DNA from 4 places in the Brevibacillus sp. LEMMJ03 genome. Region 1 is predicted to be linked to each of the others. Evidence: riboswitches for the same ligand, from Rfam matches in the RefSeq annotation. Region 1 holds a riboswitch; each other region holds the start of a gene.
The links. Region 1 has a riboswitch for cyclic di-AMP ahead of FOI68_RS13830 (CAP domain-containing protein). Riboswitches for the same ligand answer to the same signal wherever they lie in the genome.
Positions count from the first base shown of each region.

Region 2: linked by a shared signal. The riboswitch ahead of FOI68_RS07260 (APC family permease) and the one ahead of FOI68_RS13830 (CAP domain-containing protein) in region 1 are both predicted to bind cyclic di-AMP.
Region 3: linked by a shared signal. The riboswitch ahead of FOI68_RS13380 (C40 family peptidase) and the one ahead of FOI68_RS13830 (CAP domain-containing protein) in region 1 are both predicted to bind cyclic di-AMP.
Region 4: linked by a shared signal. The riboswitch ahead of ehuB (ectoine/hydroxyectoine ABC transporter substrate-binding protein EhuB) and the one ahead of FOI68_RS13830 (CAP domain-containing protein) in region 1 are both predicted to bind cyclic di-AMP.

Region 1 covers NZ_VKJN01000010.1:32,637-40,601, forward strand. Annotated here, with positions in the region: gene FOI68_RS13810 (bacteriocin-associated integral membrane family protein) at 1-760, opposite strand, end outside; partial or broken gene FOI68_RS23985 (TrmB family transcriptional regulator) at 1,162-1,341, shown strand; gene FOI68_RS23505 (hypothetical protein) at 1,334-1,507, opposite strand; gene FOI68_RS13820 (2-phosphosulfolactate phosphatase) at 1,522-2,256, opposite strand; gene FOI68_RS13825 (aminoglycoside phosphotransferase family protein) at 2,294-3,259, opposite strand; gene FOI68_RS23510 (hypothetical protein) at 3,497-3,652, opposite strand; cyclic di-AMP (ydaO/yuaA leader) riboswitch at 3,831-3,981, shown strand; gene FOI68_RS13830 (CAP domain-containing protein) at 3,989-4,687, shown strand; partial or broken gene FOI68_RS13835 (PhzF family phenazine biosynthesis isomerase) at 4,754-5,487, opposite strand; gene FOI68_RS13840 (homoserine dehydrogenase) at 5,631-6,647, opposite strand; gene def (peptide deformylase) at 6,702-7,226, opposite strand; gene FOI68_RS13850 (aminotransferase class I/II-fold pyridoxal phosphate-dependent enzyme) at 7,400-7,965, shown strand, end outside.
Region 2 covers NZ_VKJN01000004.1:185,517-193,481, forward strand. Annotated here, with positions in the region: gene FOI68_RS07235 (sugar phosphate isomerase/epimerase family protein) at 1-254, opposite strand, end outside; gene FOI68_RS07240 (NAD(P)H oxidoreductase) at 354-962, opposite strand; gene FOI68_RS07245 (LLM class oxidoreductase) at 1,030-1,995, opposite strand; gene FOI68_RS07250 (ArsR/SmtB family transcription factor) at 2,101-2,403, opposite strand; gene FOI68_RS07255 (SOS response-associated peptidase) at 2,578-3,252, shown strand; cyclic di-AMP (ydaO/yuaA leader) riboswitch at 3,488-3,613, shown strand; gene FOI68_RS07260 (APC family permease) at 3,723-5,546, shown strand; gene FOI68_RS07265 (dicarboxylate/amino acid:cation symporter) at 5,685-6,947, opposite strand; gene FOI68_RS07270 (aspartate aminotransferase family protein) at 7,051-7,965, shown strand, end outside.
Region 3 covers NZ_VKJN01000009.1:142,112-150,076, reverse strand. Annotated here, with positions in the region: gene FOI68_RS13390 (PspA/IM30 family protein) at 1-659, opposite strand, end outside; gene FOI68_RS13385 (LiaF transmembrane domain-containing protein) at 744-1,157, opposite strand; cyclic di-AMP (ydaO/yuaA leader) riboswitch at 1,460-1,601, shown strand; gene FOI68_RS13380 (C40 family peptidase) at 1,607-2,224, shown strand; gene FOI68_RS13375 (response regulator transcription factor) at 2,438-3,157, shown strand; gene FOI68_RS13370 (sensor histidine kinase) at 3,158-4,534, shown strand; gene FOI68_RS13365 (cytochrome P450) at 4,688-6,031, opposite strand; gene FOI68_RS13360 (biotin transporter BioY) at 6,169-6,732, opposite strand; gene FOI68_RS13355 (hypothetical protein) at 6,912-7,469, opposite strand; gene FOI68_RS13350 (aminopeptidase) at 7,661-7,965, shown strand, end outside.
Region 4 covers NZ_VKJN01000003.1:19,454-27,418, forward strand. Annotated here, with positions in the region: gene ssuC (aliphatic sulfonate ABC transporter permease SsuC) at 1-289, shown strand, start outside; gene FOI68_RS04805 (ATP-binding cassette domain-containing protein) at 310-1,083, shown strand; gene FOI68_RS04810 (L,D-transpeptidase) at 2,196-2,552, opposite strand; gene FOI68_RS04815 (hypothetical protein) at 2,703-3,302, opposite strand; cyclic di-AMP (ydaO/yuaA leader) riboswitch at 3,637-3,772, shown strand; gene ehuB (ectoine/hydroxyectoine ABC transporter substrate-binding protein EhuB) at 3,977-4,876, shown strand; gene ehuC (ectoine/hydroxyectoine ABC transporter permease subunit EhuC) at 4,912-5,559, shown strand; gene ehuD (ectoine/hydroxyectoine ABC transporter permease subunit EhuD) at 5,563-6,213, shown strand; gene ehuA (ectoine/hydroxyectoine ABC transporter ATP-binding protein EhuA) at 6,229-7,041, shown strand; gene ectA (diaminobutyrate acetyltransferase) at 7,038-7,547, shown strand; gene ectB (diaminobutyrate--2-oxoglutarate transaminase) at 7,558-7,965, shown strand, end outside.

The DNA.
Region 1 (7,965 bases):
TGGACAGGCCGTGCATTTTCAACACGCCGATCCGCTTGGATTCGTTAAACATATAGTAAATGAGCATAAAGATCGTGATGATAAAAATCACGTACCTGATATATGCGAAGAAATCATCCTCGATTTCCATTTCTCCAGAATTGTTAGATTGACCCTTGAAATCTTCAGGAGTAAGCAGAGTCCCCTGGTCAACCAGTTTAGCAGCCATGATCTTGTTGATGACCCGTTCCACAAACTCCTTGTATTGTGCCTCAGATGCCTCCACAAAATACCGGCCTTCTACGGGAAGGTGTTTATAAGCAAACCGGAGCGGTTTCATTTCGAACAGGGTATGGTTTCCGAAACTCTTGATCCTCCCCACCTGATCCTCGTCTCCGGAGTCTGCCGTGGATAGAAACGAATTGCCCTGTTGGGTGTCTTCCGCAGTCAGAAATCTGCCGCTTTTCAATCGAAAGGAATCAAACAACCGGGTGTTGTCTGTCAGGAGCACGTATTTGTGAATCCGGACCTCGTCATCCACACTGTAATCGATGTGTGTACGGAAGAGATTGACCTTTGTTTCCAGCGCCGCTTCGAGTAAAATCGGGTACATCTCATCCGGTGAAGCAAAATTGGCATAGTTGGGAATCGTAAACGGCTTTGAAATCTCCTCTCCTGCCTTTTCCAGTTGATCGAGTTCATCCCGATAGGCTTGATGGTAAGCCAACAGAAAAGACACCGCGAATAGAAAGAGCAGCAAACTCGATAGTATCTTTTTCAATGTACCCTCTCCTCCATTGGATGACCATTCACCCTCACCGTGTGTCTGAGTTTGTTTGCCGCTTGCTGTTCATTTCTCCCAATTGAAAACAGGTCGTTTTTGGATCAATTTTTATGTTTTGTTATTATTAACCAATCAAATTGTTTGTAATTATAGTACACCTACCTGCATGGATCAAGTCCATCTCGTATGGACGTTACCCTTGGCAAAAGAATCACATGGCCCGATTCGTGTCCCTGTAAACACCGCTTTTTGTTATCTGAGTTTCTCGTCATTCCAGGTACGGAGCCAGTACGAGGTACCTTTTGCCATCAGGCACATACGGTTGTTGATTGACAATCAAGTGTGCAGCAACTTTACGGGTAGGTAGCTGCATAACCACTATCGTTGGAGGTGACACGTCTTCCGCTTGGGCGGTCAAGACGAGAGACCCTGCGCTCGTGCTCGTCGCGACCGAGTATATCAGACATGACATTATGATTGAGGAGATTACGCGAGAATTGGGCCCTGCCAAATTGAATGCGCTTTGGCGAACCCGGCCTGATCTGATTCACGTTGTGACGGGAAAACGGTTCAGGTAAGCGGGGGCAGAACCATCTCACCTTTAAAATGAAGACGAAAGAGTTCTTTTAAACGACTGTTTAATTCAGAGGAGAGTTTCTTGAAGAGCATCAAAGATTGCTTGCCGACGGTTCTCGGCTGCCTGCGCGTCGGCTTGGCGGCAGGGGGATGAAAAAACATCTGCATGGCTTCATCCCCCACTATCGTCCGGGAACAAACGCCCCTTCCCGATTGAGCACAGGAACCGTCTGACTGGCATTCCAAGCGGAAGCGATCGCCACATCCTCGGCAAATCCCGCCGCGATCAGCTCCCGTCCCGAGGCGGACTCACACAGCAGCGGGTACAGCTCCGGCTTGGTGGCGTCAAAGGCAGCGACAGCCAGGCGGGCCTCCGGAGAAAGCCAGTATCCGCGAAGCTCGCCGAGGATCGCCCCCGCCGCAACCATGTCCTCGAAAGCGGGACGGAGGCTGCCGTCCGGCCACCGCTCCCCGCTGGCGATCACCGTGACGACGCCCCCTGTTTGTCGGATGAACCGGGCCACCGCCGAGGCATTTCGCAAACTGCCGGCCACCACGACCGCGCCGCTGTCCTTTGCCAAAAAGGCGCACGTGGCCCCGTTGGGCGACGGCAGTACGATCCGGCACCCCTCGTGAATCGCGGAGAGCGAAGCGGGAGACAGCGAGATGGGTTCGCCGCGTTTACCGGCCAAAACGGCATGGACCCTGGCCGCGTATTCCGAGGCGGACGCGTCCCGAAAGCGATACGGATATACCACTCCGCCCCGAGCGAGGACGACATCGACGCAGGTGGTAAACGAGAGCACATCGACGATCACGACGATGTCGGAAACGGGTGCCAAGGCCTTTACCCCTTCATACCCCCAATCAAACCGGGCGTGAAACCCGTTTTGCTGAAACACCGCCACATCCGCCATTTTCTTCCCCTACCTTTCCAGGATTGCGTGTTCACCATCAATGTTGGCACAGCGACCGCGCAACCGATTCCCACTTGTCGCGGTCTGCCGAAAACCACGCCGGTTCCACGCGTTCAAAATACAGGTGATCTTCCGCAATGAGCCGCACTCGGCTGAGCATCTCCTGAAGCTGGTCCGGAACCACGCGGGCGGTCCAGACCACGGCGGAGAACAGGCTCATCGCCACGTAGACCGCGTACAGCGTCCAAAACGCCGGCGGGATCTCGTTCGGATAAAAATATCCGCAGATCTGGCCGAAGCAAAAGGGAACGCTTACCTCCCTGCTGAACAAGGCCAGCTTGCAAAAGTCGTGGATGGGGTCTCCCCAATCGTACCGGTCGAAATCGATGGCCCCGGCGTACTGCTTGTCCTTTGCGATCAGATTGCCCACGTGGAAGTCATCGTGCTGGAACCGGTTTGGCCGCTTGCGCAGATACGCTTTGTTTTCTTCCACAAACACCATGATTTTCTCGTCGTGCGGGATGGCCAGACCAGCGGTGCGATACGCTTCGAGGTATCTCGCGTGTTTTTGGACGGCTCGCGAATGCCAGGCGGGGATGTCGGACGGAGCGTGAAGCTGGTGCAATTTCTTCAGGTCTTGACCCGCCTGCCATCCGATGCAGAACTGTTCTTCTTCCGTACAGAGAGGCAGGATGTCCCTGGCGTCCTCTCCGTCGATATGGGACAGCAGGATGTAGCAAATCTGCAGGTCCTCTGCGATCCCGCATTCAATCGGCTGCGGAATGCTCGCCCCGAACGGCTGCAGGGCATGGAGGGTGTGAAACTCAGACCGCTTTCGTTCCCAGCGGCTCTGGTCCGCAATGCGCAGGACTCGCCGTTCTCCCGACTCCATGCGGACCAGGTATTTTCTGTCGGACGAAAATCCTTTGTGAATCGGCTCGATGCTGACTGCTGAACAAAAGGCGGGACTTTTGCTTCGCAACCATTCGATTTGTCCGGTCATGTTACACCTCCCAGAAATGGCAGCTTTTTCATTATATCATCCATGCTTCTGACGACAAGAAGCATTCTTGTTATTCAAAACTTTTTCTTCATGTATGGCGGAATGGATGGGAGCACGTCGATTTGCCAGCGCCGGCCGTCACGAACGTCATGAAAAAAGGTTATCCCGCCTGGGCAGGATAACCTTTTTGTTCCTCTACTCCCTGTCGGTAATCGTTCCGCCGGACTGACAGCCTGGTCAACCCTGCGTATCTTCGGCGGAAGGCTGCTTCGCCGGGGGCGTCTCGTGCGCCTCCTCATCCAGCAGCGGCACGTTTTGCTGGTGCATTTTCTGCTTTGTCGGATACGCGCCCACCTGCTGCAGTTCCACATTGACATCCGTCTGTTTGTCCATCCCTCATCGCCTCCCGTTTTGGTTTCCCGTTTAGTATGGTTCCATTTCCGAGATTGCTATACCGCCGATGACAGCGGGCGCGGCTGGCGTCATTCCGCCGGTCGTCACGCTGAGCAACCATCGTTTCCATATTTTGAAGGTTTCCTTTTGCCGGTATCTTTGTTATCCTCGTAACCGAGCCAAAAACAAGCCGAAACTTCCGACAGCGGAAGTGCGGGGGACTTTTTTTGCAGACCACGGTCTGCATGGGGTGAATCGCCGAATGGCGAAGGGTTGTCTCCTCAATCCCAACCCGACAACTAACCTCGTAGGCGAAGAATAGGAGACGATGTGCACATGAAACGATTTGCCAAGCCGATCATCGCCATCGCTATGGGATTGGCCGTCACCAGCATTTCCACGTCCGCATTTGCCGCGACGACTTGCCCGTACAAATCGATCGCCGGCCAAAAACAGTGGTTCCCCTACGTTCAATACTTCGGTTCTTTCCAACAAGCACCGAGCGTAAGCCCCGTATGGAAAGTGTACATGCCGGTACCGGTGAAACAGCCGGTTCAAAAACCGGTTCAACTGCCGGTACAGTACCCGGTACAGAAGCCTGCCGCTCCGACCGGTGACAAGGTCGTTGCCCAGCCGAAAGCTCCGGCCCAACAAGCGGCACCGTCCGTTTCCCAATTTGCCAAGCAGGTGGCCGACCTGGTGAACCAGGAGCGCGCCAAAGCCGGGCTGAAGCCGCTGACGCTGGACAGCGCCCTGTCCAAAGTGGCCATGGACAAAGCGGTCGACATGTACCAAAACCATTACTTCAGCCACACCAGCCCGACCTACGGTTCTCCGTTTGACATGATGAAACGATACGGCATCACCTTCAGAACCGCCGGCGAAAATATCGCCATGGGTCAGCGCAGCCCGCAGGAAGTTATGCAGCAATGGATGAACAGCCAAGGCCATCGTGCCAATATTTTGAATCCGAACTTCACGAAAATTGGCGTGGCCTACCACAACGGGTACTGGGTGCAGGAATTTACCGGATAACCAGCGAACAGAGAATCAGCAAGCCGTGCTTCTCGCGTGAGAGGCACGGCTTTTTTGCTGGCGGCGTCATCGGCCGCTTTCGACGCGGACCAGCGACTCCCGTACATAGACGCCCGTTCCCGCGATGGTGACATCCAACTGATCACCGGCCTGGTGTACTTCGACGTGCACGTTCCCTTCCCGTCCCATCTCGTGCCCCTGCTCCACGACAAGCGACAGCGGCCACGCGTCCGGCGTGCGAATGTAGCTGGCGTAATAGGCGCCCATCACCCCGGAAGCGGTGCCGGTCACCGGATCCTCCACCGTTCCCGAATACGGTGAAGAAAAATGGCGTCCGTGCATCTGGGCGGACGGGTCGTAGGTTTCCAGACAGAACGGGTGGACGGACGCACGGGGCATGGTCGTGAGCACGGCCGGAAACGCCCCATTGCGGGGGGACATGCGGCGAAAGGATTCCAGCCGCTTCACCGGAACCAGAAGGGTCCAGATGCCGGTGCTGCCGTACATGACCGGAAGTTCCTCGTCCAGGTCGGCTCTGGTCAGCCCGATCGCCCCGGCCAAATCGTCCAGGGAACCCTCGAACAGAGATTCACCTCATGGCCGGGCGTGAAAAACCGAATGCGCAGATCAGCCGTCTCGGCCGGCAGAACAAATGCCGTTTCGTTGTAACCCACCTGACGGGCGACCGCCAGCATGTGCTCGTCGTCAAGATCGCTGGCGTCAAGCACGACCCCCGCCGGATTGCCCTTGTCGGGTGCGGTGCCAAACGCATTGTAATGATACACGTTGACTTCCGCCATTCGCGCTTCCCCCTTTTTCCCCTATAGAATCGCGCCGGTGTTTTTTTTCGAAACAGTGCGTCACTTTGCGGCGGAACCGGACAATTTCGCGCCGCATCCTTCCCGCCGGCCGCCCCTCTTTGATTTCAGGAAGGCAGCCGGTTCTAGTCGAATGCCTGGAGGATGTGCTCCAAATCTTTCAACGCAGCCGCCGCAGCAGCGCGCGGATCGGACTTACCGCCGATGACCAGCAGTTCGCCCATCGCGTCCGTTTCGACCCGGATGGCCTTGGTCGTGCCGTGAACGCGGGCGAAGGGATGGTCACGCTCGTACAGGCGAAGTTCCACGGCCGCTTTCACCCCTTCCGCCGTCCGCCGAATGCTGCCGACGAGCTTGGGCACGCGTCCGACCTGCCGCCACGCGTCCATCTGCGCGCGCGTCAGATGCGCAATTCCCGTCCGCTTCACGTCGTCCAGGCGCAGGCCCGCCCCGAACGCGGCGTTGGCGATAATCGTCAGCTTGCAGGCGGTGTCCCATCCCTCCACGTCAAAGCGCGGGTCGGGCTCGGCGATCCCCAGTTCCTGTGCCCGGCGGATCGCTTCCTCGTACGGGATGTCCGCTTCCATCATGCTGCTCAGCACAAAATTGGCCGTCCCGGTCAAAATGCCTTCCACGACGGCCGCTTCGCATCCCGCCAGATTGTATTCGAGAAGATCGACGGTTGGCAGTGCGGCCGCTGTGGCGCCGCTGATTTTCAGGACGGCGCCGGTTTTCTTCGCCAGCGCGGCCAGTCCCGGGTAGTCGGCGACGAGCGCCCCTTTGGAGACCGCAATCACGTGCGTTCCCTGTGCCAGCGCGGTTTTCATGTAAACGGAACCAGCCCCGCCCGTGACGTAGTCGGAGGGACCGGTTTCGATCAGTACATCAGGGCGGGTGCGGGTGAGAAAATCGGCTCCCGTACACGCCGGATCGCCGGCCAGTTCGCCGCGCGCAAACGCCTCCCAAACCTCCGCGGCCAAACCCTGATCATCGTAGCAGCCGGTTCGGGAACGGGCGACGCCGACAAGCCTCACCTCCACGCCGTACCGCGTCCGGTAGCGTTCCCGCCGCTCATCCAGCAGGCGGGCCGCTTCTCTGCCCACCGTGCCAAATCCGGTAATGATCACGTTCACGTCCTTCACGCCCGACTCCCCCTCAGCAGCTTCGCTCGTTTCGTCATCGCTGGGCAGACCGGTTTACCGGACCCATGCGCGTTTGTGCGCGAGGATCGGATTGGCGGCTTCCGGTTTCAGCCGCTTGCCGGTGTTGGCGTCATACAGGACGTTGACGTAGTCGATGTACAGGATTCCATTCAGATGGTCGATTTCGTGCTGGATGCAGCGGGCCAAATAACCGTCCGCTTCGAGGACCACTTCTTCACCCGCCCGGTTCAGCGTTTTTACCTTCACGTACGAGGCCCGTTTCACCCGGCCGACCACGCCGGGAATGGACAAGCACCCTTCGGTCCCCGTCTCTTCCCCTTTTCTTTCCACGATGTACGGGTTGATCAGCTCCACCAGGCCGGTACCGCAGTCCATCACGACCAGCCGTTTCGGTATGCCGATCTGGATCGCGGACAACCCCGCCCTGCCCTCGTCGGCGTAGATGGTGTCCGCCATGTCGTTCAGGATTTTTTCCACGTTTTTCGTGACGGCGGTCACCGGCTTCGAGATTTCCCGCAGCACCGGATCGCCCAATTTCACGATGAGCCGTTCTGCCATGCCTGTTCTCCTCTCGTTTGAAAACTGTCGTGTATTCACCGTATCAAATGCGTCTCCCGTCCGTCAATTGATCAGATCCCGCTGCCGCCCGTTTTTCCAATCGACAAACACACTTATATGCGCTATCTTTAATGGTAAACAAGATGTTGATGGAAACGAAGAGGGAGGAAACCATGCATTCATTGGCAGCAAAGCTCAACGAAACGCTTCAGCGCGAAAATCCGCACGTCTATGCCATGCTGTCCGATCTGGGCAAACTCATCTACTTTCCCAAGGAAGGCATTCTCAGCCAGTCTGCCGAAGCAAAAGCAAAAGGGCGCAAATACAACGCCACGATCGGAATCGCGTTGGAAAACGGCCAGCCGATGCATCTGGACGTGATTCAAAGCACCTTGTCCGCCTACGATCCCAAGGATCTGTACGAGTACGCGCCGCCCGCGGGAAAACCGGAACTGCGCGCGGCATGGCGGAAAAAGTTGATCGAGGAACAGCCGTCGCTCGCGGATAAAACCTTTGGCAATCCGATCGTCACCAACGCGCTGACCCACGGCCTGAGCGTGGTCGCCGATCTGTTCGCAGGCCCCGGAGACGCCGTAATTCTGCCGGACAAAAACTGGGAAAACTACGAGCTCACCTTCTCCGTCCGCCGCGGAGCGGAACTGGTCTACTACCCGCTCTACGACGCGGACATGAAGTTTAACGCAGCCGGCCTGCGTGATGCCGTCCTGGCGCAAAAGGA
Region 2 (7,965 bases), on a different contig from region 1:
AGGATGCCCGCATTTCGCGGATGGTTCTCGCCCAGCGAAAGATCCAATACGACGTACACACCTGCGACGTCCAGACCGTATTTCTGCTTGACGCTGCTCAGTTTCGCCGCGTCCCGCCACCGCTCTCCGTGCCAGATGGACATGTGCATGGCGTCATACCCGATCTCTTTCAGCATCTCGCAGCGTGCCTCGAAGCTGTATATCCCCATGGAATTGTAGAAGGAAAAATCCATTGCGTACACACGGTAAGCCATCGTTTCGCGTTCCTCCTTTTCGGCCGTTCGGTTCCCCGATCCCCGTATGCTTTCCTAGAATCTGTCTGATGGAGCGTATCGCGCTGCCGCGTCAGCCTGTCAGGTTTGCGTGACCGAATCGCTGTAGGTATACCCCAACTCGTACGCCCGCTTTAGCAGGCTGTCGTAATGCTGCTTGATTTCCTCCTCGCTGTCCATATCTTCCGCCAGCGTGTTGTACAGGAATGCCACTTCCGATTGGGAAATACCCGTATACCCAGCCAGGCCGACATTCAGATAGTGGGAGATCATGGCGTCAAATTGCCGTTTTTTCAAGCTTTCCTCTGTCTCTCCGACAAGCGGAATCCACAGGACTTTTTTGTGCGGAAGACGCGATCCGCCGTAAGCAAAGCCGTAGTTCCACGTGCGGTCAATGTATCCTTTCGTAATGGCCGGCAAGGAGTACCACCATAACGGAAAGATGAACGCCAGTCCATCGTTTCGCTTCAGCCTTGACATTTCGGCTTGAACACGTGCGGAATAGCTCTTGCGGGGGTTCTCCCAATCCGGTTCGTCTTTTTCCAGGACGAGCGGATGAAACTCCTCCCCGTACAAGTCCGCCAGTTCCACTTCATGTCCGGCATCGGCCAGTCCCTGAACAAAACGCTCGGCGACGGAAAACGTAAGCGATTCTCTTCTGGGATGCGAGACGATCGTCAGCACCTTCATTCACAACCACTCCCCACCAGATTTTGTGAAAACCGGCCGCTCACGTGGCAGCCGGATTCTTGCCTGTTTACGATACGCTTTCCGGCTTGCCGGTCAGTGCGGGAAAGTGCGGAACCACTTCTTCGCCCAGTTCTTCCAGCACTTCTTCAAACGGACGCTGGCCGTATTTCAGGTTGATGATCACGTGATTGACACCCGCATTTTTCAGACTTTCGATGAACCCGATGAGGGGATTGCGCCCGATGCGGAAGCCCAAGTGAATGGGAATCGGCGGATGATTCGGGTCCTCGGTCAAATCGACATAGAGGGACTGGCTGAATGGCTTGAACCCGTCCGTCAGCGAACGCCAATTGTTGATCAGTTCCGACTGGAATTTCAGGTTTCGGGGATAGTACAGCCAGCCGTCACTGTTTTGGGCGATCCATTCGACGGACTGGGAGCTGTGGCCGGTAACCAGCACCGGAATGTCCCCGAGTCGCGGCTTGGGCAAGAGGTCCCCGTTCCACATGTCCACCCGCGGCGATTTGATCGCAGGGAAACTCTCCGCCCACACTTTTTTCATGACCAGCAGGGATTCCTGAAAGAACGGACTCCGGTTTTCCGGATCGACGGAGAAGGCCGGGAATTCGATCGGACGGTCCCCGGTCGCCACCCCGAGAATCAGGCGCTCGCCGGACAGTTTGTCGACGGATGCCGCTGCTTTCGCGACATGCAGCGGGTGACGCAGGGTGAGAATAATACTTGCCGTACCCAGCGCGATCTCCTTGGTATGGGCGGCAATATATCCCAGATAGACCCAGGGATCATACATTTGGCCCGCATCGCCGAAATGGGGGTCATGCAGCGGAACATCCCGGACCCACAATGCGGCAAAATTCAGCTCTTCCGCTCGTTTGGCCAGTTTCAGCTGCTTGTCCATGTCCATCTCCGGAACGCTGCCTTGGTATGATTCCAGCGGGAAGAACAGCCCCAGCGTCAGTTTGTTTTCCTGATACATGCGCGTGTAACCCTTGTGGTTGTCAAACCGGTTCATGATGATCCCTCCATATCTATATATCTATAATTGTCGATATAATAATAAAAGAAAGGGCAGGGAACCTACAAGCCCAAAAGTGTAAATGTGTAAAAATCCGTCCCCTTACAGATCCCTTGATAACCGTTCCATCACTTTTTTGATGTTTTCCTCATCCCGCTTGTAATACGTAAATTGCCCAATCCGTTTTGCTTTTATCAATCCCGCTTTTTGCAGCATGGACAGATACAGGGACACGGTGGATTGGGACAATCCCACCTTTTTTTGAATGTCGCTCACGCAAACCCCGTCTTCGTGGATGTCTCCGTGAAGCGGTTTGGGAAAGTGAACGTCCGGTTGTTTTAACCACTGTATGATCTGCAGCCTCGTTTCATTGGACAAGGCTTTCAATACGTCCAAAAGTTCCATGATATCCTCCAGATTCTTCTTTCGTGTATCTCTTACAGTATCCCACATTTCGAAAGCGGGCTGGCTGCATGATTCCGCCAATGTCAGGGGAAGACAACACCACACCCTCCCTCGCTTGGACGGGGATGTTTTTCCTTGAGCCCGGGAAAGCTGGTGGCAGGAGGGAGATTGCCCATGTGCGGCCGTTTCACGCTGGTCACCGCCCCGGAAAAACTGATGAGCCGATTTCACCTGCAGGACATCCCGTTTGAATGGAAGCCGCGGTACAACATTGCTCCCGGCCAGCCCATCCCGGCCATACTTGCCGACGGCGGTCGCCGCAGAATCGGCCAACTGCGCTGGGGCCTGGTTCCGTCGTGGGCGTGGGACGAGAAGATCGGCTCCAAGATGATCAACGCCCGCGCCGAAACGCTGCGGGAGAAGCCGGCTTTTCGGCGGCTGTTCGAACGCAAGCGCTGCATGATCCCGGCCGACGGCTTCTACGAGTGGAAGCAGATGGCCCGGGGGAAACAGCCGATGCGCATCACCATGCGGGACGGAGAACCCTTTGCCTTCGCCGGCCTGTTTGACACCTGGACGGCGCCTGACGGCCACAAGCTTCACACCTGCACGATCATTACCACCCGGCCCAACGAGCTCGTCGCAGACATCCACGACCGGATGCCGGTGATACTGCGTCCGGAACATGAGAGCGCGTGGCTCGACCGGGACAGGTTCGATGCGGAATGGCTGCAGTCGCTGCTCGTACCGTACGATCCCCAGGCGATGAAGGCATATCCCGTATCGGCGATGGTCGGGAATCCGAAAAACGACCGGCCGGAGTGTTTGGAAGAGGCCCCCTGGTCATAGCGGGGAAAACTCCGTCAGCGCCTGGCTGCGGTGCGTTTGCCATTTCTATTTTATCCTGCTGCGTTTTCCTGGGAAAGAACCTCGTGTGCTCATCCCATCCGCCATCACGAGTTATTGCGTGTGCATTCGATTTCATTCGAAAGAAAAACATAGACAGGTTTGTATGCGCTTTCATTGAGCGGCGTACCCGTTGCACGTTGGGGGAGACGGGATTATGTTTGGAGGGAGAATTTCATATCGTGACACGCTGAATCGAAAGAGCGGGGGAACCACTTTTTGGGGTGAATCGCAGAACATGCGTAGGGCTAATTCCACTGCCCGAATCCGTCAGCTAACCTCGTAAGCGTTGTGGAAAGGGGGATGCACTTGTGATGTCGAGGCTGCGGCTGCAAGGGTAATACTACCTTTGTGGCCTTTTTTCTCGTTTTCCAGGCAAATCCAACCCGAAGGAAGGTCAGTCACGAATGACAATTGGTCAGTTAAAGCGTTTCTTCATTGGGTCACCATTGCGAACAAGGCAAATCGCTCACGAAAAATTGCCGAAATGGAAAGCGCTGGCGATCTTTTCGTCAGATGCGCTCTCATCGGTCGCGTACGCTACGGAAGAGATTTTGCTCGTGCTTGCCCTGATTGGATTCGGCGCGTTTGCTTATTCCCTCCCGATCGCCATCGCGATTCTGGTATTGCTGACGGTCGTGACGCTCTCCTACCGTCAGATTGTCCATGCGTTTCCCTCTGGGGGAGGGGCGTACATTGTCGCCAGGGAGCACGTGAACACGCCTGCCAGTCTGGTGGCCGGAGCGGCGTTGATGATCGACTATGTGCTCACGGTTGCCGTCAGCATCAGTTCCGGGGTCGCAGCGCTGCTGTCCGCCTTTCCTTCTTTGCTTCCCTGGAGAGTGGAGCTGGCTGTCTTTCTCGTGATGCTCCTCATGATCCTGAACCTGCGGGGCATTCGGGAATCGGCCACCGTGTTCGCTTTCCCGACGTACCTCTTTATCTTGTCGATCCTGCTGATGATCGCGGTGGGAGGGATCCAAATCTGGAAAGAGGGCTGGCACGGTTATCACGCGCAGGGGGCAGCCCCCGCCGCTGACATGTGGACGTGGGCGGGGATGCTGCTGCTGTTCCGTGCTTTTGCGTCAGGCTGTTCGGCGTTAACCGGAGTGGAAGCGATCAGCAACGGCGTGCCGGCTTTCCGGTCGCCGGCGCCGCGCAATGCGGCGATCACCATGACATGGATGTCGCTTTTGCTGGGGATGATGTTTTTTGGGATTACGCTGTTGGCGTATGCGTTCGGAATCGCCCCCAAAGAACATGAGACGGTAGTGTCGCAAATCGCGGAACATGTATTTGGCCGCGGGCCGCTGTACTACGTCATTCAGGTGGCCACAACGCTCATTCTGTTCCTGGCGGCCAATACCAGTTTCACGGGATTCCCCCAGTTGACCTCGATCATTGCCCAAGACCGTTTCCTGCCCCGGAAGCTGACAATGCGGGGAGACCGTCTTGTGTTTTCCAACGGGATTGCGCTGCTCAGCGTGCTGTCCATTCTGCTGATACTCGTCTTTCATGGCGATACGCACGCGTTGATTCCGCTGTATGCCGTTGGCGTGTTTCTGTCCTTTACGATCGCCCAATGGGGCATGATGAAAGCGCTCCTGCGTGAGAAAAAGAAAGGCATTGCCCGCATTGCCGTGATTGGATTCGGCACCTTGATCACGGGGCTGGTTACGGTCATTACGATCGTTTCCAAATTCACCGAAGGGGCATGGATGGTCACGGTTGCCATTCCCGTGGTGGTGTGGATGTTTTACGTGATCCGGAACCATTACAGCAAGATTGCAAAGGAACTGCGTCTGGATCTGCATGCCCATCCGCAGCAAGTGAAGACCAAAGTCATTATCCCGATCTCCGGAATCAGCAAAGTGGTGGCGCAATCGATTTCGTACGCCAAGGGGATCTCGGATGACATCGTAGCGGTCACCGTCGATTTTGATGATGAACATGCGGGACAAATGCGGGAAAAATGGGAAAAATGGAATCCGAACGTTCCGTTGATTATTTTGCGTTCGCCTTACCGAACCGTGATTGCGCCGCTCTTGAAGTACATCGATACCCTGGAGAAGGAAAAAGAAGGGGATGCGTTTATTACCGTGCTCGTCCCGCAGTTCATCGTCCGCAAATGGTGGCATGCGTTATTGCACAACCAAACGGCATTCCTGCTGAAAGCCGCGCTGATCTATCGGAAAGACGTGGTCGTGTCAACGATACCGTTTCACCTGCATGAGTAACCCTACCCAAAACCAGGTCACTTGAGAGCAGTGACCTGGTTTTTCCTTTTTCATGTCCATACCGTACATGCCTTTCCAGTTCGATCCGTTTTGCAGGGGTTCCGGACGAATGACCGGTGCACGCGCTCTCCTGATGAATCACGAGGAAAGACTTCCGCGTTCGGAAGAAGCCGCCATCCCGTCAAGGACGACAGGCCCCTTTTGAAAGACGCCTTCCCATCTCGCCACGGCTACGCATGAAAAGACATGCCCCATCACATTCACCGCGGTACGTGCCATGTCGATGACCCGGTCAATCCCGAGAATGAGGGCTACGCCTTCAGCAGGCAAACCGACGGCGGTAGCGGTGGCCAGCAGAATCACCATGGAAGACGACGGAACCGCGGCCACCCCTTTGCTGGTGACAACGAAAAACAGCACCATCATGAGCTGCTGCTGCAGGTTCATGTCAATGCCAAACGCTTGGGCGATAAACAAGCCGGCAATGGTCAGGTAAAGCGTGGTGCCGTCCGAATTTAACGGCATGCCCGCCGGAATGACAAACGAAGTGATGTATGTGGGGACGCCGAATTTTTCCAGACGCTGCATCAGTTGAGGCACGACCGTCTCGGTACTCCCGGTGGAAGCGCCAATCACCATCAGGTCCCAAATCATCCTGTACACGTCAGTGATGCGGATGGAAAGGAACACAGCGACCAGCGGAAAGAGGCCGAACACGAGGACAGCCAGCCCCAGGTAGGCAGTCCCGATGAGTTTAAGGAGCGGGAACAGCAGCGCGATTCCATACGTGCCAATGGTAGCCGACATGAGCGCAAACACGCCGATCGGGGCAACCTTCATCACCAGATTGACGAGACGAAACGACGCTTTCGATGCGATTTCCATGATGGACAGGAAGGGCTTCGCTTCGTTTCCGAGACCGACCAGCGCGATGCCGAACATGATGCAGAAAAAGATGACGGCCAGAAGGTCGCTTTTCGCAAGCACATCGACAATGTTGGTCGGAATGATGTTCAGGAGAAGGGTTTTCGCGTCCAGTACTTTCGAGGTATTCGAGGCAATCGCGGTAATATCGGCTTTGGGTAGCTGGCTCAGGTCGATTCCCTTTCCGGGCTGTACGAGGTTGCCGACGGCCAATCCGATGAACAGGATGAGCGTCGTAATCACTTCAAACCAAATGATCGTTTTCAGGCCCACGCGCCCCATGCGCTTGATATCGCCAATGCCCGTGATCCCAACCAGCAGGGTCGTCACGATCACGGGGATCACGACCATCTTGATCAGGCGAATGAACGCATCGCCCAGCGGTTTTATGGCTGTCCCCGCTTCCGGGAAGACATGCCCGAACAGCGCTCCCAGCACGGTGGCCCCGAGAATGTAAAAAGCCGATCTTGTTTTCATACAATTCCCCCTTTTCTTAATTTTACTATCACATGAAATTATTATTGCTTATATCTTTTGGTGGTGCAATAATTATTTCATCATAGACGTGGAGGGATTCACCATGAACCTTTCTTCCTTACAGCAGCACTACCGCGAAAAACGCCCGAAATCGGCCGCGTTTTTTGAGCAGGCCCATACGCTGATTGCAGGCGGAGTGAACGGAAATCTTCGCTACTATCAACCCTTTCCCATTACCTTTGAGAAGGCACAGAATGCTTGGCTGTATGACCTGGATGGACATGGGTACGTAGACTACCTGCTCTCCTATGGCGCTTTGCTTTTGGGACATGGCCATCCGGTCGTGCAGAAAGCGATTCAACAGGTATGGGACCAGCAGGGGACCAGCAGTTTTGGAGCGACTCATCCGATGGAGCTGGAGATGGCGCAAGAACTGGCGGGCCTGTATCCCAGCTTCGAGGAAGTGCGGTTTACCAATTCCGGTTTGGAGGCGACGCTGTTTGCCCTGCGTCTGGCGATGGCCTACACGGGGAAAACGCATATCGCCAAATTTGAGGGCCATTATCACGGGGCGCATGATCATGTGCTGGTCAGCGTAAATCCAACCATCGACCGCGTAGGAGATCAATCGTCGCCGGCGTCCGTACCGGAATCCCTGGGGACACCGGATTACTATCTCCGGCATACCGTCGTACTTCCGTTCAACGATTGGGATGCTTGCGAAAAGATTGTGACGGAGAAGAAGGATCAGATTGCGGCTGTCATCGTGGAGCCGATGCAGTCCGGATACATCCCGGCCGACCGCCAGTTTATGGCGAATTTGCGGGAGCTGACCGACCGGCTCGGAATCATCCTCATCTTTGATGAAGTCAAAACAGGCTTTCGCGTTTCGTTGGGGGGCGCCCAGGACTACTATGGCGTCCAGCCCGATTTGACCGCTTTGGGAAAAGTGGTGGGAGGAGGGTTCCCGATCGGCGTCGTAGGGGGAAAACGCCGCCTTCTCGAAATGTGTTCGCCT
Region 3 (7,965 bases), on a different contig from region 1:
TCAAGCAGGGAGGCTTTGATCTTCGCCAGTTCGGCGTCCAGGTCGTCCTTCTCCCATTTGCTCAGGGAGTGGTCCAAGCCTGCGCTGGTATTGCGCCACTGGCCGCTTAAATCCGCTTCCGCCTCCATGCGCATCACTTTTTCTTCCATCCGGGCAAATCCGCGGCTCGCCGTTTCGCTGCCCATCCCGACGATGGCCTGATTCACCTGCTTCTGCGTCTTGGCTACTTGGGCGCGGGCCATCAGGGTGTATTTTTTCGCCCGCATCTTGTAAAACTCTTCTTTCAGCTCAGCCAGCTTTTCGCGCATCTTTTGCGCCGCTTCCGAAGCGGACTGGTAGAGCGCCTCGTACTCCTGGGCACGCGCTTCGTACTGCTTCTTGTCGGCAAGCGCGCGGCGCGCCAGTTCGTCTTCGCCTTCGGTTAGCGCCAGTTTTACCTGGCGATCCCGTTTTTCCACGAGGGCGAGCGCCTCTTCCCACTGCTGGCGGAATTTCTTCTCCAGCGCCACCTGACGGGCGACGGCCACTTCCACCTGGCCGATCTCCACTTCCATGTCACGCATGTACTGGTTCAGCATTACCACCGGATCTTCCATCGAATCCAGCACGTCGTTCACCGAAGCCACCGTCAAATCACGCAAGCGTTTCAAGATACCCATTGTCACTTGTCCTCCTCATCATATCACATGATCATGGTTGTTTTAACATCCTTGTCCTGCGACCCGGCCATGCCGGCGCGGGGATTACGGCTGCTGCCGCTTGGTTACGCTTTGCTCCCATCGATCCAATGCGTCATTTTCTCGCAGCACGCGCTGTGCCCACTGCCGCTCCCAGACGGTCGGAACCGGGTGATCCGGCACATCCCGTTGGCGAAGCAAGCGGAAGCCCAGGTAAATGACCCCGATGGCCAGCACGGCGTGAAACAGCAGATGCAGCTTGCCGATCAGCATCAGGAACCCGAACAGAAAGATCAGTACGCCGCTAAAACGCGAACCTGAACTTCCCATCACTTTGCGGGCGCCGTACAGCATGATCAGCCCGGGAATCAGCACACCGAGCAGATCGCCGCCGTCAATGCCGATCTGATCCAGCAAGACCAACCCGCCTATGAGCAGCAGGACCAGTCCGAGAAGCACTTTTCCAGACCGCTCGCTCATCAACTGCTACCCTCCCATCGACTTTGTTTGGGTGTCACCCTCATGGCTTTATTGTAGACGGCTGACAGGGCTCGCCATAACGGGCGGGCGGTTGGTTTTTCCCTCCGTCCCGGGGCGGAGACGCCTTCCTTCCGCAATCGGACAAGCATGCACCCGCGCTTTGGCGAATCGTGCGCCGGCATGGTCGACACGAATCGTTTCCGATTTATGACAACATTTTGTGTCAAAATTGTGAACAACCAAGCAAAAAGACAGGAAAAATCGGACACGTGTTGAATTGTGCTGGAGTGCGTGTAAAAAAACATCGAAATTAGCCGAATTCCGCTATGCGGAAACGGGGGACCCACGTTTTTCGGGGTGAATGGCCGCCGCTTGCCGGCCGCCTAGGGCAATCCTTTCGACCGAACCCATCAGCTAACCTCGTAGGCTCAGGAAAGGAGCAGTTTCTCTTGCGCAAAACGGTGGTTACTCTCTTCATCGCCGGGATGCTTGCAATGGGAGCCGGCGCTGCACACGCCCAGGAGGAATCTTCCTTGATGGGTGTCGTCAACGACCTGTACGGCGCTCCTTACAAGTCGTCCGGCACGACCAAAAACGGATTTGACTGCTCCGGTTTTACGCGCTATGTGTTTGACGCGCTGGGTGTAGATCTGCCTCATTCGTCGTCCGCCCAATTCAAGTTGGGAGTACCGGTGTCCCGCAGCGATCTCCAGCCGGGTGACCTGGTCTTTTTCAACACCAACGGGCGCAGCATTTCACACGTGGGCATCTACATCGGAAACGGCATGTTTGTACACGCGGAGAGCGGCAAAGGAGTCGTCAACACGAGGCTGAACGATCCGTATTACTGGGGCAAGCGCTTTGTGGGCGCCAAACGGATTGCCCTGCCTGTGCTTGAGGCCATTGCCGAGGCTCCACAGAAAAAGAAACCGGTACAAGCAGCATCGCTGCCCGATGCGAAGCAGCAGCCGCAGCGGCAGCAAGAACAATCGAAACAACAGCCCCAGACTCCACAACAGCAGCAAACTCAACAGCAGCAGCAATCACAACCGCGGCAGCAGCAGTAATCGACGCACAGCGTACAAGCCAGGGACGACAGGTCTCTGGCTTTTTCTGGATTTGTTTAGCACCTGGTGTCAAGAGGTAGTAACATCCGTTTTTCGACGCTGCCTGGACTGTCCGGCCGGGAAGGACGGGATTATGTCCCCGCGTGCGGGCAAACCGTGATATGATAAAAGGAATAGGACCAGAACACATGTGGTGACTGGGGGAGAGTACCGGTGAAAGACCATGTTTTGATTGTGGACGACAACGAGGAAATACTCGAGCTGCTGGAAGATATTTTGGGAAGCGAAGGATACGACGTTTCCACGGCGCAGAGCAGCGAGCAGGCGCTGGAACTGCTGAAGTCGGGCACCAAGCCCAACCTGATTCTGCTCGACATCATGATGCCCGGCATGAGCGGCTACGAGCTCTGCTCGCAGATTCGCCGCGAGTGGGAGCTGCCCATCCTCTTTCTCAGCGCCAAGGGCAAAGCGGTCGACAAGGTGGTCGGCTTTGAGATCGGCGCCGACGACTACATCACCAAGCCGTTTGACACGGAAGAACTGCTTGCCCGCATCCGCGCCCACCTGCGCCGCTACGAACGCATTCGCCGTCACAGCGAGGAGGCGGCGGAGAAAGAGACCTCGGCATCCTCCATTACCGTCCTGAAGTTCAAGGGGCTGGAAATTCACAAGGAAACGTACTCCGTTTACGTCAACGACCAAAAGATCGATCTGTCCACCAAGGAGTTTCAACTGCTTACCTTTTTGGCCGAAAACGCGGGCATCGTCTTCACGCGGGAGCAGATCTACGACCGCGTCTGGGGATACGGCTACGGCTCGCTCAACACGGTCACCGTGCACATCAAGAACCTGCGCGAAAAATTGGAGACGGATCGCCAGTTCATCAAAACGCAATGGGGGACGGGGTACGTATTCATCGGGGAGAAAGTGTAGATGAGCATCCGGAACAAGCTGTTCCTCTCGTTTATCGCCTTGATCGTACTCAACCTGCTCCTGTTCAAGTTCGTCTTCGAAGACATCATCGTGGAACAGTTGAAGACGGACCGGCACAACCAGTACCGGTACGAGAAGGAAACGGCGGAGAAGGTGCGGGTCAACCAGTTGTTGAACTCCAGCGTGTTCAAGGATCCGACCGAGCGGCGGGAGCTGGAGGCACAGCTTCCGGAAGACCTGATGTACAAAATGGTGGTCACGGACGCTGACGGCAACCCCATTTACATCAAGACGTCACAGGCCTACAACCTGAAAAACCCGCTGAAAACGAGTCCGGCCGATCCGGAGAAAAGCGATCTGAAGGTGGTCGCGGAATACCACTTTCAGCACGAACCCCCGCGGCAGGGGCATACGATCATCTACTTCTACACGGATGAATCGGACATTCTCGCCACCAAAGGCGTCTCGATGATGCTGTGGTTCATCTACGGCAGCATCGCGCTGGTCGGCCTCATCCTGCTCACCTTTTTTGTCCGCTGGATCCTGCGGCCGGTCAGCGAACTGTCCCGCGTGACGCAGGAAATCCGGGAAGGCAAGCGGTACGTCTCGTTTACCTACCGCTCGCACGACGAGTTTGGCCAGTTGTTCGGCTACTTTTCCGACATGGTGGACGAACTCCGGCTTGCCGAGGACCGGCAGTCCGAACTGATCTCGGCCATCGCCCACGACTTCCGCACGCCGCTGACGACCATCAAAGGCTACGCCTCCTACATCGGATCGGGACGCGTCACCGATCTCAAGCGGATCCAGAAGCAGATGCGCAAGATCGAGGAAAAGACGGCCGATCTGGAAAAGCTGCTGGACGAGCTGCAGGATTTCACCCAGCAAAGCACGGAAATCAAGCTGAACATCAGCCGCATCCACGTGAAAAGCTTTGTCAAGGGCGTCATCGAGGACTACCTGGTGCGCATCAAGGAGGCGGGGCTGTCGTTTCAATGGAAGCTGCGCGTCTCCAACGAGCTGCACATCGAGGCGGACGAGGCCAAGCTGCGCCGCGTGCTGGAAAACCTGCTGAACAACGCCATCTACTACAACAAGCCAAACGGGTCCATCCTGCTTACCTGCGATCAGCGGGACGGACACGTGCTCTTTTCCGTGATCGACAAGGGGGAGGGCATCGCGGCGGAGGACCTGCCCAAGGTGTTCACCAAGTTTTACCGCGCAGACAAATCGCGCAACCGGAACAACGGCGGCACCGGCCTCGGCCTGACCATCTGCCAGAGCATCGTCCAGCGCCACGGCGGCGTGATCAACGTAAGCAGCGAGCTGGGCGTGGGAAGCTGCTTCTCCTTTACGATCCCGTTTTTTCAACCATAATTTATTTCAATTTATTGATGGTTAATATTCGCTTTATTTTTTTCTGTTACAGTACTATTTGTAAGCAAGCGTGTTGCTTTCCGTGATAAATAACCCCCAGTTCGGTATCTGACACCAAGCGGCCATGCTTTTGGTGGAAAGATGCCTCTTTTTTTATATCCGCGCCTCCAGCCGCATCATCAACCCGTTTTTCGGACGCAGCGTAACCAGCGGCTCCGGCTCCACCCGCTGTCCCGGTTCGGCCAGCCGCAGGCGGAAGCGCTGGGCGATCGTGGCCAGCAGCAGCGCCGCCTCCATCAGCGCAAAGTTGTTGCCGATGCAGATGCGCGGCCCGCCGCCAAAGGGGAAGTAGGCGAACGCGGGAATCCGCTTCAGCAAATCGCCGCTGAACCGTTCCGGGATGAATTGGTCCGGGTTGTCGAAATAGCGGCGGCTGCGGTGCATCACGTACTGGCTCATCATCAGCGTCTCGCCCGGCTGGTACACGTGCCCCCCGATCTCCACCTCGTCCACCACTTCCCGGTTGATCACCCAGGCCGCGGGATAGAGCCGCAGGGTTTCGCTGATGATCTGATTGGTATATACAAGCCGCGGGACATCCTCTGCCGTCGGCGGCCGTCCGCCCAGCACCTCGTCCAGTTCCGCCCACAGCTTTCGTTCCGCTTCGGGATGGGTGGCCAGCAGGTACCAGATCCACGACATGGTGTTGGCGGTCGTCTCATGGCCGGCGACAAAGATGGTCATCACCTCGTCGCGCACCTGCTCGTCCGTCATACCCCGCCCGTCCTCCTCGTCACGGGCGGCGAGCAGCATGGCCAACAGGTCGTCCCGTCCTTCCTCCCCACTCCTCCGCCGTTCCTCGATGATCGCGTATATGGTTTTGTCCAGCGTCTCCGCCGCCTCCTGAAACTTCCGGTTTTGCGGCGTCGGCACGCCGAGCGGGATGTCGATCATCGCCGAAGCCTTGTTCGACACGTACTGCAGCCCGATTTCGATGGCGCGGCCGATCTTGTCGACGCCCTCCGTCAATCCTTTGCCGAACATCGTCTCGGTGATGATCGCCAGCGTCACTTTCATCATGTCTTCGTGCACGTCACGGATGTCGCCGTCTTTCCACCCGGCCATCATGGCGGTCCCCTGGCGGACCATCGTGTCGGCGTAAGCGGCGATCCGCTCCCGGTGAAAAGCGGGCTGCATCAGCCGGCGCTGCCGCATGTGCTTTTGCCCCTCGCTGGTGAGGATGCCGTCTCCCACCACCGCCCGCGCCACCTGCAGTCCTTTGGCCTTGCGGAAGTGGGCCTGTTTGGTGACCAGCACTTCCTTGATGTGATCGGGATTGGTCAAAAGATACAGGTGCCGTCTGGGGCCGAAGCGAAAATGGACGACATCGCCGTGCTGTTCCGCAGCCCTCTGCAAAAAGCCGAGCGGGTCGCGGCGAAAGGCGAGCAAATGGCCGGATATGGGCAGCCCTCGGGGGGCGGGAATGGTCAGGTTCATCGCGGTCATCCTTTCGTAGGTCTGGTGTCAGTGCGTCGTCTCTAGTATCCATCCGGTCCGGCTCCTTATACCACGCGCTCCATTGGGGCAGCGGCAAAAAAACAAACCGCCTGAATCATCAGGCGGTCTCTCTTCTGTTACGAAAGGGTCGGCTTGTTCACCTGCACCAGCCCGGTGGATACCAGCCGTTCGCGCACCTTGATGCCGATCCAGGCGGCCAGCACGGCCTTGACGACTCCCACCAGCAAAAAGGAAACGCCTCCGCTCATGACTGCGGCGTTCCACGGAATATCCAGCACGTACTTGAGCTGGATCACGCCGCAAACCAGCGTCACGACCATGCCGACGTGATTGGCCACCAGCGCCCAGCCAAAGGAAAAGCGGGTTTTCTCCAGGATCAGGCCGGTAATGTAGGCGGTCAGAATGAAGCCGAAAATGTACCCGCCGGATTTGCCGACCAGCACCTGGAGCCCTCCGTTCGCTCCCGCAAAAACCGGCAGGCCGACTGCGCCCAGAAGCACGTAAATGATCATCGCCAGCGTGCCGTACCGGCTTCCCAGAATGGTGGCGGCCAACCCAACCGCCAGCGTCTGTCCGGTAATCGGAATCAGCGGCAGGGGAATCGTGATTTGCGAAAAGACGGCCGTCACGGCGGCAAAAACAGCGGATAAGAGCAGCCACTTCAATCGTTCGTTTCTCATGTTGACCTCCCGTTTTTGTCAACCAAATGATAAAATACGTTAACACATTAATCATAATGCCTGGCAGAACAAATGTAAATTGCAAAAACGGGAGGCGCGCAGGCACGTCTGCCAAGCGGCACGCCTGCGTCGTCAGGCAGGCGGGTGAAGTCCCGCGCCGGAACACCGGATTGTTCCGGCTATGCGCGGCTGTCGCAGTACGCCTGGAGGTGAACCAGCGAATCGACGGTGTGATCGATCAGGCGCCGCAAGTCCTCAATATTGCCCTCGTCGATCTTGCGGTGAAAATCGAGCGTGATCTGATTGGCAAAGCGCTGCGGCGGCCACTCCGGCCGATGCTCGTCCAAGCGCGCCTTGACCGTCTGCGTGATGTGCGGCCGGTGTCCCCACATCTCGTTGAGAATCGCGGTGATTGCATCCGTCTCCCGCGGCACGTCGCTGATCTCCAGGAAAAAATGGATGCAGATCGTGCAGCCTACATGCTCTATCAGCGGCTTCTCCAGTTGTTCCGCCGCGATGTCGGCCAGCGAAGTGCGCAGTTGGATCTGCGCCGTCACCGCCGTGTCGCTGTCCGCTTTTTCCGCCGGGCGGAATTCGATCTGAAACAGCCGCTCAAACGTAGCCAGGTCCATCACGTCAGAGCGGCCCGTGATGGTGATGGCCCCTTCGAAATCGCGGTCGTACACTGCTCCTTCCAGCACGACCCGGATATTGTCGAACACCAGCGGATGAAACACCTCCGCTCCCCCTTTCCGTCCGAATGGCACACGCTACTAGGATGCCCGTATTTTTTCCGTTTGGCAAGAACCGCTTTGGCTCAAGAAACCACACGCCAGCCATAATTTGGTATATAATTATTGGCAACATCCTGCATTCGGACTGCCTGTCTGCCAAACGATCGCGACATATCCAAACGAGGAGGTTTTCCATGACCGCTGCTGACCACATGCTTGACCGCTACGCCGCCTTGGCTGTGAAAATCGGCGTCAATGTCCAGCCGGGGCAAACCCTGGTCGTCAACGCCCCCCTCTCCACGGCCGAACTGGTCCGCAAAATTGCCAAAACGGCTTACCAGGCCGGAGCCAAACACGTACATACCGACTGGACCGACGATGAACTGACCCGGATCCGATACGATCTCGCCCCGGATGAAGCATTCACGGAATTCCCGATGTGGAAAGCGAAGGCGTACGAGGAGATGGCCGAGAACGGGGCCGCGTTTCTTTTCATAAC
Region 4 (7,965 bases), on a different contig from region 1:
AGGATTCGCGCTGTTCTGGAACATCATTCTTCCGGGGGCGCTTCCCTCCATTCTGGTAGGGGTCCGCTACGCGCTCGGGGTCATGTGGATGTCGCTCATCGTGGCGGAGACGATCGCTTCCGATTCCGGCATTGGCTATATGGCCACCAATGCTCGTGAGTTCATGCAGATGGACGTCGTCGTGCTGAGCATACTCTTGTACGCGCTGTTGGGCAAATTGTCCGACGGCATCGCAAAGGCGATCGAAAGAAGGTGGCTGCAGTGGCATCCGAGCTACAGCAAGCGGTGATCCGGCGTGGGGGTGATGGTATGAATGCGGGCTGCGGCATGTCTCTCGATGTGCAGGAGGTGGGCAAAGCCTTTGGCGCCACCCGGGTGCTGCAGCAGGTGCGGCTGGCGATGCAGCCCGGCGAATTTGTCGCCGTCGTCGGGCAGAGCGGATGCGGAAAAAGCACGCTGCTGCGGATGATTGCCGGTCTGGACCAGCCGACGGAAGGGCAGATTTACGTGGATCGCCAGCCCCTCCACGGCATTCACGCAGAGGTTCGCATCATGTTTCAGGACGCGAGGCTGCTCCCCTGGAAGAAGGTCATCGACAACGTGGCGGTCGGGATCAGAGCGGGAGCGAGGCGGACGGCGGAGGAAGCGCTGCGGCTCGTCGGTCTGTCCGAACGCGCCGGTGAGTGGCCCCGCGTCCTGTCGGGCGGACAGCGGCAGCGTGTCGCGCTGGCCCGCGCCTTGGCGGGAGAGCCCCGGCTGCTCCTGCTGGATGAGCCGTTGGGGGCGCTGGATGCGCTGACCCGGATCGAGATGCAGCGGCTGATCGAAAAGCTGTGGCTGGAACAGGGATTCTCCGCCATTTTGGTGACGCACGACGTGAGCGAAGCGGTCGCCCTGGCCGACCGCGTGGTTCTCCTGGAAGAGGGAAAAGTGGCGATGGACATCAAGATCAACCTGGCCCGGCCCCGGGTGAAGGACAACGGTTTTGCCCACTATGAGCGGGTGATTCTGGACAGAATCCTGGGAACGCGGGAAGAGGAGCCGTTTGTCGCCAAAAAACAAGCGCATTCCTACTCGATCTGATCATGGATCCTGTACGCATGGCCGGAACCGGATGCGAAAAGCCGGCTTTCGCCAGGCAGGCTGGTTTTCTCCTTTCAATCTGGGTTCATTTTTGATACCGGAAAAGTGTATGTAAGGTACATGTATTTGCGTAAACGGCTAAAGGGCCAAGAGCGTTGCCACGCTCCGGCCCTGCACAATAGACGTTCCCCACAAGGGGGCGGCTCTACTGCAGAAGAGAGTAGATCACCAAGCTGCCAGGCTCAAGGGTGATCTACTTTTTTCTGCCGATGTTCAGGGATGTAAAAAATGGAAAATTCGTCAGCGGGGAACCGTAAACGGAAAATCCGCATGAGACGAAGAGGTCTTTGCCCCTTCTTAATCTCCTTTTACAAGGAGAACAAAACCCTAATAGAGAAATTTGTAGACAATGCCATGTTGCGGGGGTCCCACCAAGATTTTCTTGGAGCCATCGCAGAACGGTTGACAAAGGAGAATGATCGTTTGTCCCACTGCTCCCTGGGTACAGCTCTCAAAAAAACGCTCGATGGAATCGAAGCAGCTACCATTTGTCATGTTCCGAATGCCTTTATGACTGTACTGGAGAGCGAAGGAAGGTATTCTCCCTTCTAGTCGGTTTTGGGAAAGGAGGGGCTGTATTGGCCAAGAAGATACTCCATCTGTTTTTAGTGGTGATGTTCACAATCATTATCTACGTTCTCGCACACACCATGTCATATGTTGAGAATGAGCCGATTTCGGGTCTATTGGCGTTACTGTCAGCGATCCTTTTGGTTCATCTGCTTTTCGGGAACAACAAAGGTTGAACCAGGAGATGTGAATGGCCGCACGAGCAATTTACATTGTGTTCGGTCGAGGGATCGTCCGCTGTCTATTCGACGTTCCGATCTCAACAACGTAGGAGAGATCATTAGCTGCAACCCCGGCTGCATGCGAAGGAGCACCGGACATGTCAATGCAAAAGCAGCGCATCCAACGATGATGCGCTGCTTTTACCTATTGCTGTTTTTCGGACTCAAAAGCATTTGAATTCAGATACAGCCGGTGGAAAACAGACTGGCACAGCGTCCCAGCAGCGGGAACGCTGTGCCTTTTGTCTGTCCTGCGTGCTGCTACGGGCGAATCTTCACCGGCGTTCCGATGGGCACCCGTTTGGCCAGGTACTCCACGTCCCGGTTGTGCATGCGGATGCAGCCGTGAGAGACGTACTTGCCGATCGAGGCCGGATTGTTGGTGCCGTGTATGCCGTAATGAGGCCTGCTCAGCCCCAGCCAGTAGGTGCCGAACACGCTGAGCGGGCCGCCCGGGTAGGAGTTCGGGTACGGGACTTTGTTGATGATGGTAAAGTCGCCGCGCGGCGTGGATGTGGCAATTTTGCCCAACCCGACGGGAAACGAGCGGACCAGGCGCTGACCGTCGTACAGATCCAGCCGCAGCCTGGAGATGGAAATGCGGATGTGGTACGGGATGATCTTCACCTCCTCGGCCGGTGGTACTGCGTTGTTTTCATCCTATGCAGCCGCACCGTTCCCGTCCTTTGGGAGGGGAAACGAGGTTTTGCGAGAAAACGCATCCGGCAGGACGGCTGGCGCGCTGTCCGCCTGATGCGTTTTGTCGTGTCAGGTAGAGGTTCCCGTGTAGAGTTGCTGCAGCTCAAGCTGATCGGCAACAGGCCACTGTCCGATGCGCTCGTACGCCTGCTCGCTGATCGGCAGCAGAGTGACCGGCAGACCGTGCTGTTCCATCATTTCCTTGGCAAACACCGCATCGGAGACGAACCAGCAGCCGATCTGCTTTTGTGTGCCATCCTTGAACGTAAACCGCATATACACTTCTGCCGTATCCGCTTTTTTTCCCGTGAGGCCGACCCCGATTTCGGTCTTTTGGACCTGGTTCCAGGCGTAGAGCGTTTCCCTGCCGAAGAACGGGTTCAGATGGACACCCTCGCGATCCACATACGCATAGGTGTTCATGGTCAGCCAGAGAAAGAGGATCGTCACCCCGCCCAGGATCAGTTTGACGCCCTTTTTTACGACAAAGGCGGGCAGAATGAAGAGGCCCGCCAGACAGGCGAGCAGCAGCGACATGTGGGACATCAGCCACGTCTGTTCCGGGTAGACGAACAGCCATTTCAACACCGCCATGAACACGGGGAGCAGCAAGATGCCCAACAGGGAGAGCGGCAGGCCAATTTGAAGAGATCGTTTCGTCCAGGCCACTGTCTATTCCCACCTTTTGGTTTGATTTCCACTAGTTTATACGCCGCCGCGTGACGGCGGTTTCAACGCGGGTTCCCGGTCGGTGCGACCAGCCAAGCCCCACCCGGCGCAGCAGGGAGGACAGGAGTCAACGTTTTTACCAGGAATGAACACAGTAGGATATGGAAGGATCTTTTTGGATGAGACTGGTAATTCCAGGTAACTGCGGCTGAGCGGGCCTGATGCGTGAATATCCGGGATTACCGGGGATGAGGCAGGGGCGGGAGTATGGTAACATGAACCCCATGTTCGAGAACGCCAAAATGGCAAAAGGAGCGTGCCGTATCATCATCCAACCACATACGGGCCTAGTTCCGTTGATGACGGAAACGGGGGAACCATCTTCTGGGGTTAATTCTGTTCCAAACAGAAGGGATGCTTCTGCCATCCTACCCGTCAGCTAACCTCGTCGGCTAAAGCAGATCGATCTTACTCGTACACGACATCCGCTTGTGTTGCGTGCAGAGGGCTGTCCGGCACCCGTTCGGGCAGTCCCCCTGTACCCACGTCAGGTTTTCCGTTTTGTTTGCAGGAAAACAGTCGGCGCATTCGCTTTCCGTCTGGAACGGCCCTCCAGTTGCGGAAGCAGTGCGCCGATTTTTTTCTATCCGTTGACGAAGAAAGGAGAGGTGCGAATGAACAGGAGAAGAACGTGGGCAGCCGCTTGGACGGCGCTGTTGTCTGCCGCACTGCTGGCGGCGGGATGCGCCCAGCAGCAGGCCGCCTCGCCCCGCGCGGGGGAAGCGGCGGAAACCACGCTGGAAAAGGCGAAGCGTCAAGGTTTTGTCACGGTCGGGTTCGCCAACGAGAAGCCGTACGCCTACGCCACGCCTGACGGCAAACTGACCGGGGAAGCGGTGGAAGTGGCGCGGGTGATCCTGAAGCGGCTGGGCATCCCTGAGATCAACGGGGTGCTTACCGAGTTCGGGTCGCTGATTCCCGGTCTGAAGGCAAAGCGTTTTGACGTCATCACCGCGGGCATGTACATCACGCCGCAGCGGGCGCAGGAAGTGGCCTTCGCCAACCCGGAGTACGGCATCGGGGAGGCGCTGGCGGTCAAGAAGGGGAACCCGCTCAACTTGCGCAGCTACCCGGACATCGCGGCCCAACCGCAAGCGAGGGTGGCCGTGATGAGCGGAGCGATTGAGATGGAGTACCTGCAGAAGTCGGGCGTGAAGCCTTCGCAGATGGTGGTGGTGCCCGATCAGCCGTCCGCCGTTGCGGCACTGCAGGCGGGGCGGGCGGACGCGATCACGATGACGGGTCCCTCTCTGCAGGCCGTGCTGGACAGCGCCAAGGACCCCGAACTGGAGAGGGTCATGGATTTCGTGCATCCGGTCATCGACGGCAAAAGCGTCCGCGGGTACGGCGCGGCCGCCTTCCGCAAAGAGGACCAGGATTTCGTCGACGCGTACAACCGCGAGCTGCAAAAGCTGATGGAGTCGGGCGAGCTGCTGCACATCCTGGAGCCGTTTGGCTTCACGGAGCAGGAGCTGCCAGGGGAGGAAACGGCGGCGGAGCTGTCGCGGCCCTGAGCCGATTTCGTTCAAACGAAAGGATGTGATGGAACGTGTCCCTGTTTGACCTGCTTCCCTCGCTTGCAAAAGGAGCCGCCCTGACCGTGGAAGTGACCGTCCTGTCCGCGCTCGTCGCTTTCGCGGCATCGTTTCTGGCCGGATTCGGGCGCCTCTCCAGGCGGAAAAGCGTTCGTGCGCTGACCGCCGTCTACGTGGAGGTGTTTCGCGGCACCTCGCTCTTGGTTCAGTTGTTCTGGCTGTATTACGCGCTGCCGCTGTTGGGAGTGGAGCTGCCTCCGCTGGCGGCGGGGGTGATCGCCTTGGGACTCAACCACGGCGCCTACGGCTCGGAAGTGGTGAGAAGCGCCGTCCTGGCCGTCCCCAGAGGGCAGACGGAAGCGGCCATCGCCCTGAACATGACGCCGTGGCAGCGGATGCGGCGGGTGATCCTGCCGCAGGCGTTTGTCATGATGATTCCGTCCTTCGGCAATCTGCTGATCGAGCTGTTGAAGGGAACCTCCCTGATCTCGCTGATCACACTGGCCGATCTCACCTTTCAGGGGATGGTGCTGCGCACGTTTGACGCGTCCCGAACCTTCGAAATATTCGCGCTCGTTCTGGTCGTCTACTTTGCCCTGGCGTACCCGCTGACGCTGGGCATGCGCGGGCTGGAGCGGCGTCTGACGGCGGGGAGGGTGTAAGCCGTGTGGAGCTGGCCGTTTGCGTGGCAGATTGCGCCTGAGCTGTTGAGAGCCGTACAGACGACCATTGCCGCTACCCTGGCCGGCTTTGCCCTCGCGCTTGTCGGCGGACTGCTGCTGGCGTTCGCGCGGCGGGCGAAGCCGAGGGGCGTGTCTCTCGCCGCGGCGGGCGTCATCGAGTTCGTTCGCAGCACGCCGCTCCTGGTCCAACTGTACGTGCTCTTCTACGGTCTCCCCTCGGCAGGCATTTCCCTGCCGCCGTTTGCGGCAGGCGTCCTGGGATTGGGCATTCACTACAGCGCCTACCTGGCTGAAGTGTACCGTTCGGGAATTGAGTCCGTTCCCCGGGGACAGTGGGAGGCGGCGACGGCGCTGAACTTTTCCAGACGACAGACGTGGACGCGCATCATCCTTCCCCAGGCGATCCGCCCGATCATACCGGTGCTGGGCAACTACCTGATCGTCATGTTCAAGGAAACGCCGGTGCTGTCGGCCATCACTCTGGTGGAAATGCTGATGACCGCCAAGATGATCGGTTCGGCCTCGTTTCGCTACCTGGAGGCCTTTACGCTGGCAGGGATGCTGTTTTTCCTGCTCAGCTACGCCTCCTCCCTGCTGATTCGCAGGCTGGAGAGCAAACTGACACAGCGGTAAAAGGAGGGGAGTGGCATGAACAACACCCGGCAGACCGCCGATCCCATCGTCCGGTACCGCAGCGTAAGCAAGACGTTTGGCGACCTGACGATTCTGCACGAGATTGACCTGGACATCGCGCCCGCAGAAAAGGTGGCCGTGATCGGTCCGAGCGGTTCCGGCAAGACGACGCTGGCCCGCCTGCTGATGACGCTGGAAGAACCCACTTCCGGGACGATCGAGGTGAACGGCGAACTCTTGTGGCACAAGCGGGTGAACGGCCGGCTCGTGCGGGCGGATGAGCGGCATCTGCACAAGATGCGCGGAAACATCGGGATGGTGTTTCAGCACTTCAACCTGTTTCCGCACATGAACATCCTGCGCAACGTGACGGAGGCCCCCATCCACGTCCTCGGGCTGTCCCGGGAGGAAGCGGTGGAGCGGGCGGTGACGATGCTGGAAAAAGTGGGACTGGGCGACAAGCTGGAGGCGTATCCCTCCCACCTGTCCGGTGGGCAGAAGCAGCGGGTGGCGATCGCCCGGGCGCTGGTGATGCGGCCCAGCGTGATGCTGTTCGACGAAGTGACGTCCGCCCTCGACCCCGAACTGGTCGGGGAAGTGCTCGCGGTGATCAAGGAGATTGCGCGGGAAGGGGAGATGGCGATGATGCTGATCACGCATGAGATGGACTTCGCCCGCGACGTGGCCGACCGCGTCATCTTCACGGACGGGGGCACGATCGTCGAGGAAGGGTCTCCCGAACAAATCTTCCACGATCCGCAAAGCCCCCGGCTGCAGGCCTTTTTGAGCCGCTTTCGGGCCGGATCGGGAAAGGAGGTGATGAGGTGAAATCGACAACCGGCCGGCGCATCGCCATGCGAAAGCCGAGCGAAGCGGACGGCGCCGCCATGTGGAAGCTGGCGCGCGACTCCGGCGTGCTGGAGCTGAACTCCGCCTACGCCTATCTGATGTGCGGCAAGTTCTTCGCCGACACGTGCGTGATTGCGGAAGCGGAAGGGGAGGCGGTCGGATTCGTCACGGCGTTCCGTCCCCCCGCCAGGCCCGACACCGTGTTTGTCTGGCAGATCGCGGTCAGCCAGTCGCAGCGGGGACAGGGGATCGGCAGCCGGATGATCCGGGAACTGCTGAAGCGCGACGCATGCCGGAACACGCGGTATCTGGAAGCGACCGTCTCGCCGTCAAACGCGGCGTCCGCCGCCCTTTTCCGCAAGGCGGCCGAGGAGCTGAAGACGGGCTGCGAGGTGCGGGAGTGCTTCCCTGCCCGCCTGTTTCCGGGGGGCGTACACGAACCGGAGTGGACGTTTTGCATCGGGCCCATCCCAACCAAACGATAGGAGGTTGTGCATGAAAGCTGCTGCCAAGTCGCGAACACCCTTGACCGTCTTTGACCAACTGGAATCGGAAGTGCGCAGTTACTGCCGCCATTTCCCTGCCGTCTTCACCAAAGCGAGCGGCCATACGCTCTGGGACCGGCAGGGAAAGGCGTACCTCGACTTTTTCGCGGGAGCGGGGGCGCTCAACTATGGACACAATCCTCCCGGAATCAAGGAAAAGCTGATCGAGTATCTCCGGCAGGACGGGATCACGCACAGCCTGGATATGGCGACGGACGCGAAGGAAACATTGCTGACCCGTTTCCGCGACGTCATCCTGGCGCCGAGGGGGCTCGATTACAAGGTGATGTTTCCCGGTCCGACCGGCACCAACGCGGTGGAAAGCGCCTTGAAACTGGCGCGCAAGGTGACCGGCCGG